Regions from separate parts of the Streptomyces sp. NPDC029216 genome, predicted to be linked through region 1. Evidence: riboswitches for the same ligand, from Rfam matches in the RefSeq annotation. Region 1 holds a riboswitch; the other holds the start of a gene.

Region 1 (4,401 bases):
CGAGCGGGTACGCCTCGACAAGCTCGGCGTAGTAGTCGGTCATCTCGGCGGCCGAGCGGGACTGGCCCTCGAACTCGTACTTGCCGTCCTTGTAGAACTCGGACGCGGCGACGTCGAGCGCGAGCGCGATGTCCTTGCCCGGGGTGTAGCCGGCCTGCTTGATGGCCTCGATGATGAGGTCGAGCGCGGCGCGGTTGGACTCCAGGTTCGGGGCGAAGCCGCCCTCGTCGCCGAGGCCGGTGGAGAGGCCCTTGGTGTGCAGGACCTTCTTGAGGGTGTGGTAGACCTCGGCACCCCAGCGCAGCGCCTCGGAGAAGGACTCCGCGCCGATCGGGGCGATCATGAACTCCTGGATGTCCACGTTGGAGTCGGCGTGCGACCCGCCGTTGAGGATGTTCATCATCGGAACGGGCAGCAGGTGCGCGTTCGGGCCGCCGAGGTAGCGGAAGAGCGGCAGGTCCGAGGCCTCGGACGCGGCGTGCGCGACGGCGAGGGAGACGCCGAGGATGGCGTTGGCGCCGAGCGAGCCCTTGTTGTCGGTGGCGTCGAGGTCGAACATGGCCTGGTCGATCAGGCGCTGCTCGGTGGCGTCGTAGCCGACGAGCTCCGGGCCGATCTGCTCGATGACCGCGAGGACGGCCTTCTCGACGCCCTTGCCCATGTAACGGTTGGGGTCACCGTCACGGAGCTCGATGGCCTCGAAGGCACCGGTGGAGGCGCCGGACGGAACGGCAGCACGGCCGGTGCTGCCGTCGTCGAGGCCCACCTCGACCTCGACCGTGGGGTTGCCTCGGGAGTCCAGGATTTCCCGGGCTACGACGACGTCGATGGACGGCACGAGCATCTCCTTCTGGGATGTGACGCTGGGTGTGCGGTGGCGTGGGGCCTGGGACGGCCTCGCCGACTAGAGCCTAACCGGCTCCGGGCGGTCGGCCAGCCGACCGCCCGGGTCCTGGGACGAAAAAGGGTCCGAATACCCGTCTTCCAGGACATAGAGCCCTGGAAAAGTCGGCCCGGACATGCCGAACGCCCGGCGCGCGGGGGTGCGCGCCGGGCGTCGATGCCACGGGCCGTGCCGGTGTTACGCGGGAATTCAGCTGAGCTTCAGCTTCTGGCCCGGGAAGATCAGGTCGGCGTCCTGGACGGTGTCCTTGTTCAGCTCGAACAGCTTCTCCCAGCCGCCCTTGACGCCGTTGGCCTCGGCGATGGTGCCGAGGGTGTCGCCCTCCTTGACCGTGTACGAGCCGTTGCCGGTCGCCGGGGTACCGGTCTTCGGCGCGGACGGCTTCGACGGGGCGGGCTTGGACGGGGTCCAGTTGCCCGAGCCGGAGCCGGTGCTCTTGGTCTCGGTGTCGGCCTTCGGGGTGGAGGGCTTCGCCGGGGCGGGCTTGGCCGGGGCCGGCTTGGTCTCCGGCTTCGGCTTGGCCGGGGTGGAGGTCGAGCCGCCGCCGTTGTAGGCGGAGTTGGACAGGCCGACGCCGCAGGACGGCCAGGCGCCCTTGCCCTGGCCCTTGAGGACCTTCTCGGCGATGGCTATCTGCTGGGACTTGCTGGCCTGGTTGGCCTGCGAGGCGTACGCCTTGCCGCCGTACGCGGCCCACGTGGAGGCGGAGAACTGGAGGCCGCCGTAGTAACCGTTGCCGGTGTTGATGGACCAGTTGCCACCGGACTCGCACGCGGCGACCTTGTCCCACTCGGACACGGTGGCGGCGCTGGCGGAGCCGGCGGCCATCAGCGGGGCGGCGACCGCGACACCGGCGACACCGGCGAGCGTGACGATGCGGACGGCCTTGGAGCCGCGGCGGTGCTTGCCCTTGCCGGAAAGCAGCATGGAGATTCTCCTCACCGACGCCTTCGAGGTGAGCTGTCGGGTTCGGGCGGATGAGTTGCCCGGCCGCGCTGTTGCGCGTCTTCACCCCTAGCCGGTACGTGGGCCGTCTCTCAACGGCCTTTCCCGGCGCCTACCTTGGTTCCCCCGCTCCTGCCAACGGCGCTTGCGCGACGACTGTTCCCCCCGGCCGCCGGCAGGATTCGGCGATGCGGTCGAAGGAGCCCGCGGTGACGGGCGACTCAGAAGGTAGACAGGTCCCTCCCCGATGTTCAACGTGTGATTTTGGGGAGAAACCGGCCTACTTGCGTTCCTCAAGAGCACGTTTGCGCAGGTCGGAGCGGGGTTTGCGGAAGTTCCGGAACGAGACACGCCAGTTGTCCGGAAGAGATGCATGTCTCACTTGCCGATAACGGACATTCAGCCTCTAATAGGGCGCCCGAACTACCCCTATTTCTTGGTTAGATCCAGGTTCTGGCCGGGCTTGATGAGGTCCGCGTTCGTACCGATGACCTGCTCGTTGGCCTTGTAGAGGGCGTCCCAGCCGCCCTTGACCCCGTTGGCGTCCGCGATGGCGGACAGGCTGTCGCCCGCCTTCACCGTGTAGGTGGGCTTCACGGCGGCGGCTGACGCCGCGCCAGGGGTTGTCTGCGCCTCCGCGGCCGCGGGGCCGCGGTGCTTCCCGTTGCCCTCGGTCGCGCCCGTGGCGGGAGTGGGCGAAGTGGAGGGCGTGGCACCGGGGGTGGCGGGGGCCGTCGGGTCGGCGGGGGCGGTCGGGGTGCCCGGTGCCACCGGGTTGGCCGGGTTGGCCGGGTTGGCCTGGTTGTTGGAGTTGCCCTGGTTGCCCTGACCGTTCTGGTTGCCCTGGTTGCCCTGGTTGCCCGGGTTCGACGGGGTGGTGGGCGGGACGGTGGGGCCGGTGGTCGGCGTGGGCGGCACGCTGTAGTCCGGGTCCGGCATGACGGGCAGTCCGCTGGAGGGCCCCAGCGGGAAGTTCGGCAGTCCGTTCGCGGCGCCCGGCGCCGGGGTCGGGGCCCCGAAGTCCGTGGAGGCCGGGCCGGAGCCCTGGACGGGCACGAAGTCGTCGGGCCGGGTCTGGACGGGGGCCGCGTCCCGCGGCTTGGCGTCGCCGGCGTCCACGTCGGCCTTCGGCCCCTGCTTGGACAGCCCGGCGGAGGCCGAGCACAGCGGCCACGCCTCGGGGCCCTGCGACGCCAGCACCCGCTCGGCGACCGCGATCTGCTGGGAGCGGCTCGCGAGGTCGGGGCGCTCGGCGTACTCCAGTCCGCCCGCGCTCTTCCACTGCTCCAGGGTGAACTGGAGTCCGCCGTAGGCTCCGCTGCCGAAGTTGGCACTCCACGTGCCGCCGCTCTCGCAGTCGGCGACCTTGTCCCACGTCGCGGTGTCGGCCGCGCTCGCGCTGGTGGCGGCGAGTAGCGGCAGGGCCAGCGCTGAGCCGGTGACTCCGGCGGTGACGACGATGGCGGGGACCTGACGGGGGCGTCTGTGGCGGCCGTTCCCGGGAAGCATGAGGCTGCACCTTTCGCATAACGGCGGGGTAACGGCAGAACCTAGCCGCCTTCGAACGGATGTCACAAGTTCGGCCGAGTACTGAATTCCGGTCAGTTCCGCGGCCCCGCCGGGCTTCGCCCGCGCCTCAGTCGTTCGGGACTGTGAAGCGGACGGGGAGGGTGCGCAGGCCCCGCATGATGAGTCCGCCGCGCCAGCGCAGGTCCGTTGGGGGAACGGCAAGTTCCAGATCCGGCAGACGCTTCAGCAAAGTCGCGAGCGCCGTCTGGCCCTCCAGCCGGGCGAGCGGGGCGCCGAGGCAGTAGTGGATCCCGTGGCCGTATCCGAGGTGCTGATTGTCACTCCGGGAGAGGTCGAGGGTGTCCGGGTCGGCGAAGCGCGCGGGGTCGCGGTCGGCCGCCGCGAGGACCACGAGCACGGGGTCGCCGACGGCGATGTCCTGCCCGCCCAGGGTCAGCGGCCGGGTGGCGAACCGCCAGGTGGCCAGCTCCACCGGACCGTCGTAGCGCAGCAGCTCCTCGATCCCGGTCTCCAGCAGTGCGCTCTCGCCCGCCGCGAGGGAGGCCTGGAGGCGGGCGCGCTGGCCGGGGTTCATGAAGAGGGAGTGGACGCCGTTGCCGATGAGGTTGACGGTGGTCTCGAATCCGGCGAACAGGAGGATGAAGGCCATGGCGGTCGCCTCGGCCTCCGTCAGGTGGTCTCCGTGGTCGCTCGCCCGGATCAGGTCGGAGATGAGGTCATTGCCCAGATCGTCCCGCTTGCGGTGGATCAGTTCCCCGAGATAGGTGCGCATCCGCTTCACCGAGCGGGCGACCCCGCCGCGCGGACCGCCGCCGTGGCGGATCATCATCCCGGCCCAGTCGCGGAAGTCGTCCTGGTCCTCGCGCGGTACGCCGAGCATCTCGCAAATGGCGTAGATGGGGAGCGGGAACGCGAACTCGTGGATGAGGTCCGCCTCCCCCTTGCCCGCGGCCCCGGCCTTTTCGACGATCTTGTCGATGAGGTGGTCGGTCAGTTCCTGCACGCGCGGGGTGAACTCGGCG
Region 2 (4,401 bases), on a different contig from region 1:
CTTGATCATCTTGGTGTTGGCGGGCAGCACCTCGGCCGCGAACCGGCGGATGCCCCGCTCGCGGGCCACGGCCCCGATGTGTTCGAGCAGGGCGGAGGCGACGCCGCGGCCCTGGTGGGCGTCCTGGACGAGGAAGGCCACCTCGGCCTCGTCGGCGGGGGCGGAGGCGGGGCGGCCGTCGGGGCCGATGCGGTCGAAGCGGACGGTGCCGATGAACTCGCCGCCGATGGTCATGGCGAGGCCGACGCGGTCGACGTAGTCGTGGTGCGTGAAGCGGTGCACGTCACGGTCGGAGAGGCGGGGGTAGGGGGCGAAGAAGCGGTAGTACTTCGACTCGTCCGAGACCTGCTCGTAGAAGCTGACCAGCAGCCCCGCGTCCTCGGTGGTGATGGGACGGATCCGGGCGGTGCCGCCGTCGCGCAGCACGACGTCCGCTTCCCAGTGGGCCGGGTACGAGGGGTCCGACGCGGTGGTCATGGGGCCACCCTAAGGGGAAGATCCGGCCAGGCGGCGGGATACCACCGACAGGCCGGACGGCACACACCCCGGGAATGAGGCACCGTGGGGCAAATCAGTGCAAAGCTGAGGAGGGCCGAACGGCGGCGGGTTCGGGCCGGAGGTCGGTCCGAGCATTCCGGGCGACGTGAGAGACTGGTCTAGACAACCGCGAGAACCTGAAGGGCATCACCATGGCAGAGCGCCGCGTCAACGTCGGCTGGGCCGAGGGCCTGCACGCTCGTCCCGCCTCGATCTTCGTCCGCGCGACGACCGCTTCCGGCGTCCCCGTGACCATCGCGAAGGCGGGCGGCGACCCCGTCAACGCCGCCTCGATGCTGGCGGTCCTGGGCCTGGGCGCCCAGGGTGGCGAGGAGATCGTCCTCTCGTCCGAGGCCGAGGGGGCGGAGGTTGCCCTGGACCGCCTCGCGAAGCTGGTCGCGGAGGGCCTGGAGGAACTCCCCGAGACGGTCTGACCCCTTCTCGCCCGAAGCCGCGGCCCCACCACCCCGGGGACCGCGGCTTCGGCGTTCGCCGCGCCGCTTGACCGGGGCCCTGCCGCTGCCGCGCGGGCTGGAATTTCGCTGCGCGAAATCCAGCCCCGCCGGCGTTTTTTGAGGCGGGGGGGCCCAACGGTAGCTGGGAAGAGTCTGGGGCGGAGCCCCAGGAAACGGAGAAAGGGCGGGGCGGGGATAAAGGCCGGGCCACGGAATAGGGAAATTACCCGCCCCTTTTATATGCGCCCCGCGTTAATTCCGCCCACCCCCCGTGTTTACGGCACGTTGCAAAGTCCTCACCCGAGGCCGGTACACCCCCACCACCCGCTCCGCATGCAGCGCAGCCAGCGCACGGGCCCGTTCCGCGTCCCCCCGCGCCACCGCGTCCACCAGCGCCCCGTGCTCCGCCCAGGAGTCCGCCGGCCGGGCCGGCGTCCCCACCTCGTACATCCAGGCGATCTTGTGCCGGGTCTGCGTCAGCAGCGCGATCAGTCCCGGGCTGCCGGAGGCCTGGACGAGGGTCTCGTGGAACCAGCCCGCCAGCGCCCGCAGGTCCTCCCCCTGCGCCCGCCTGGCCCGCTCCTGGCCCAGCCGCACCAGCCCCCGCAGCACCTTCAGGTGCGCATCGGTCCGACGCCGCGCCGCGCGCGAGGCGGCGAGGGGCTCCAGCAGCATCCGCAGCTCCAGCAGATCGGCGGCCTCCTGCTCGCTCGGCTCCGCCACGCACGCCCCGGCGTGCCGCCGCGTGGTGACGAACCCCTCCGACTCCAGGGTGCGCAGCGCCTCGCGCACGGGCACGCGCGAGACCCCGTACCGGCGGGCGAGGACCTCCTCCGTCAACCGGCCACCGGGCTCGAAGACGCCGGAGACGATATCGTCGCGAATGGCTGTGCACACCGCGTGCGCCGGAATACGCAAGGCCGGACCTCCGCTGGGTTTCGTTCCGATCGACCGTCCTTCAACTCGACTCTATTGCAACACGCGAAGATTTCCGAGAAAGCCCGGAAATCCGAAACGGGGAAACACGCGGAACCGGCGAAACGAAGAAGGCCCCGGCTCGGGGAGCCGGGGCCTTCTTCGAGGAAAAACGGGGTCAGATGCCGACACCGTGCTGGCGCAGGTAGGCCAGGGGGTTGATGTCCGTGCCGTAGGTGGCGCCGGTGCGGGCCTCGAAGTGCAGGTGCGGGCCGCTGGAGTTGCCTGTGGAGCCCGACAGGCCGATCTGCTGGCCCGCGGTGACGGTCTCGCCGACCGAGACGCTCAGCGAGTTCAGGTGCCCGTACTGGGTGTAGGTGCCGTCGTTGTGGCGGATCACCACGTTGTTGCCGTAGGCGCCGCCCCAGCCGGCCTCGACGATCGTGCCCGCGCCCACCGCGTGGACGACGGTGCCCTCGTCGGCGTGGAAGTCGATGCCGGTGTGGCTGCCGGAGGACCACATGCCGCCGCCCGCGCCGTACTGGGTGCTGACGTAGGAGCCGGTGATCGGGGCCACGAAGGTGTTGAGGCGCTTGCGGGCCTCTTCCTGGGCGGCCTTCTCGGCGGCCTCGCGCTCGGCCTTCTCCTTGGCCTCGGCCATGCGCTTCGCCTCGGCGGCGCGCGTCTTCGCCTCGGCCTCGGCCTGCGCCTGGGCGGCGACGGCCTCGGCGGCGCTCTGCTGGGTCTCGGCCTGGACCTCGATGTCGTCCTGGAGACCGTCGGCGACGACGACGGCGTTCAGGGCGCCGGTGTCCTCCAGGGAGGGGCCGCCGTGGGAGTCGGCGGCGAAGGCCGGAGCTGCCAGGGTGCCGACCACGCCCGTGGTGGCGAGGGCGGCTATGCCGGCGTAGCCGGCGGTCTTGCGGCTCAGACGGCTGGAACCACGGTGCTTACCAGAACCGGCGGCACGACTGCCAAACGCCATGAAGGGGGTGATCCTTTCCTTCCCTCTCGCCTACCGGGTTAGCTGACGGGTTCGGAGCAGGAAGGTCTCCTACGGCCCCCCTCTGACGAGGCGGTCCGATTCACCCCAGGGACTGATGTGGGTCCCCGGCTCCCCAGGCTCGCGCCTGACGGGGACTCGGCGATCGCTGTCCGGTGCCGCGGGTGCGGCTGGCACAACTGACGGACAGCACGCCTGACGCTAGGCGGATCATCAGTCAATCGCCAAACAGACGAGCGGATTTGTTGCGTACGCCACACCGCATACCTGCAACCACACCACTAAACGGACAAAGGGGGCCCGGTGGACGCTCCACCGGGCCCCCGAAAGCAGGCCGTTCGCCGGTCAGTTGCCGACGACGGTGACGTCACCGATGCCGAGGGCCAGGACCGGCTCCTCGATCTGCGCGGCGTCGCCCACGAGGATCGTGACCAGCCGGTCCACCGGGAAGGCGCTCACGACCGCCGAAGTGGCCTCCGCCGTACCGGTTTCGGCCAGCCGCGCGTACAGCCGCGCCTGGTAGTCGTCCGGCAGCTCCTGCTCCACCTGGTCGGCGAGCGTCCCGGCGACCGAGGCGGCCGTCTCGAACTTCAGCGGGGCCACCCCCACCAGGTTCTGCACCGCCACGTCGCGCTCGGCGTCCGTCAGGCCCTCCGCGGCGAGGGTGCGCAGCACCTTCCACAGGTCCTCCAGCGCCGGACCGGTGTTGGGGGTGTCCACCGAGCCGCTGATGGCGAGCATCGAGGCGCCCTTGCCGTCGGCCGTGGAGCGCAGCACCTGCCCGAAGGCGCGCACGCCGTACGTGTAGCCCTTCTCCTCGCGCAGCACCTTGTCCAGGCGGGAGGTGAGGGTGCCGCCCAGGCAGTACGTGCCGAGCACCTGCGGGGCCCAGACGATGTCGTGCCGGTCCGGCCCGATCCGGCCGATCAGCAGCTGCGTCTGGACCGCGCCGGGCCGGTCCACGATGATCACGCGGCCCGTGTCGTCGGCCGTCACCGGCGGCACCGGCAGCGGCGCGGCCGTGTTGCCGGTCCAGGCGCCCAGGGTGTCGGCGAGGAGGGCGTCCAGGTCGATGCCGGTCAGGTCGCCGACGACCACCGCGGTGGCGGTGGAGGGGCGTACGTGGGCCTCGTAGAAGGCGCGTACGGCCGCCGAGTCGATCCGCGCGACCGTCTCCTCGGTGCCCTGGCGGGGGCGGGACATGCGCAGCGTGGCCGGGAACAGCTCCTTGGAGAGCTCCTTGGCGGCGCGGCGCTGCGGGTTGGCCTGCTCGTGCGGGATCTCGTCGAGCCGGTTGCGCACGAGCCGGGCGACCTCGCCGTCGTCGAAGGCGGGCGCGCGCAGCGCCTCGGCGAGCAGTCCGAGCGCCTTGGCCAGGCGGGAGGCCGGGACCTCCAGGGAGACGCGCAGGCCGGGGTGGTCGGCGTGGGCGTCGAGGGTGGCTCCGCAGCGCTCCAGCTCGGCCGCGAACTCCTCGGCGGAGCGCTTGTC

The links. Region 1 has a riboswitch for cyclic di-AMP ahead of AB0F18_RS27965 (transglycosylase family protein). Riboswitches for the same ligand answer to the same signal wherever they lie in the genome.
Region 2: linked by a shared signal. The riboswitch ahead of AB0F18_RS07105 (M23 family metallopeptidase) and the one ahead of AB0F18_RS27965 (transglycosylase family protein) in region 1 are both predicted to bind cyclic di-AMP.

The regions. Positions count from the first base shown of each region.
Region 1 covers NZ_JBEZWL010000099.1:17,709-22,109, reverse strand. Annotated here, with positions in the region: gene eno (phosphopyruvate hydratase) at 1-844, opposite strand, end outside; gene AB0F18_RS27965 (transglycosylase family protein) at 1,094-1,831, opposite strand; cyclic di-AMP (ydaO/yuaA leader) riboswitch at 1,835-2,003, opposite strand; gene AB0F18_RS27960 (transglycosylase family protein) at 2,279-3,358, opposite strand; gene AB0F18_RS27955 (cytochrome P450) at 3,486-4,401, opposite strand, start outside.
Region 2 covers NZ_JBEZWL010000011.1:77,154-81,554, reverse strand. Annotated here, with positions in the region: gene AB0F18_RS07120 (GNAT family N-acetyltransferase) at 1-477, opposite strand, end outside; gene AB0F18_RS07115 (HPr family phosphocarrier protein) at 690-971, shown strand; gene AB0F18_RS07110 (GntR family transcriptional regulator) at 1,245-1,910, opposite strand; gene AB0F18_RS07105 (M23 family metallopeptidase) at 2,086-2,892, opposite strand; cyclic di-AMP (ydaO/yuaA leader) riboswitch at 2,905-3,064, opposite strand; gene AB0F18_RS07100 (pitrilysin family protein) at 3,256-4,401, opposite strand, start outside.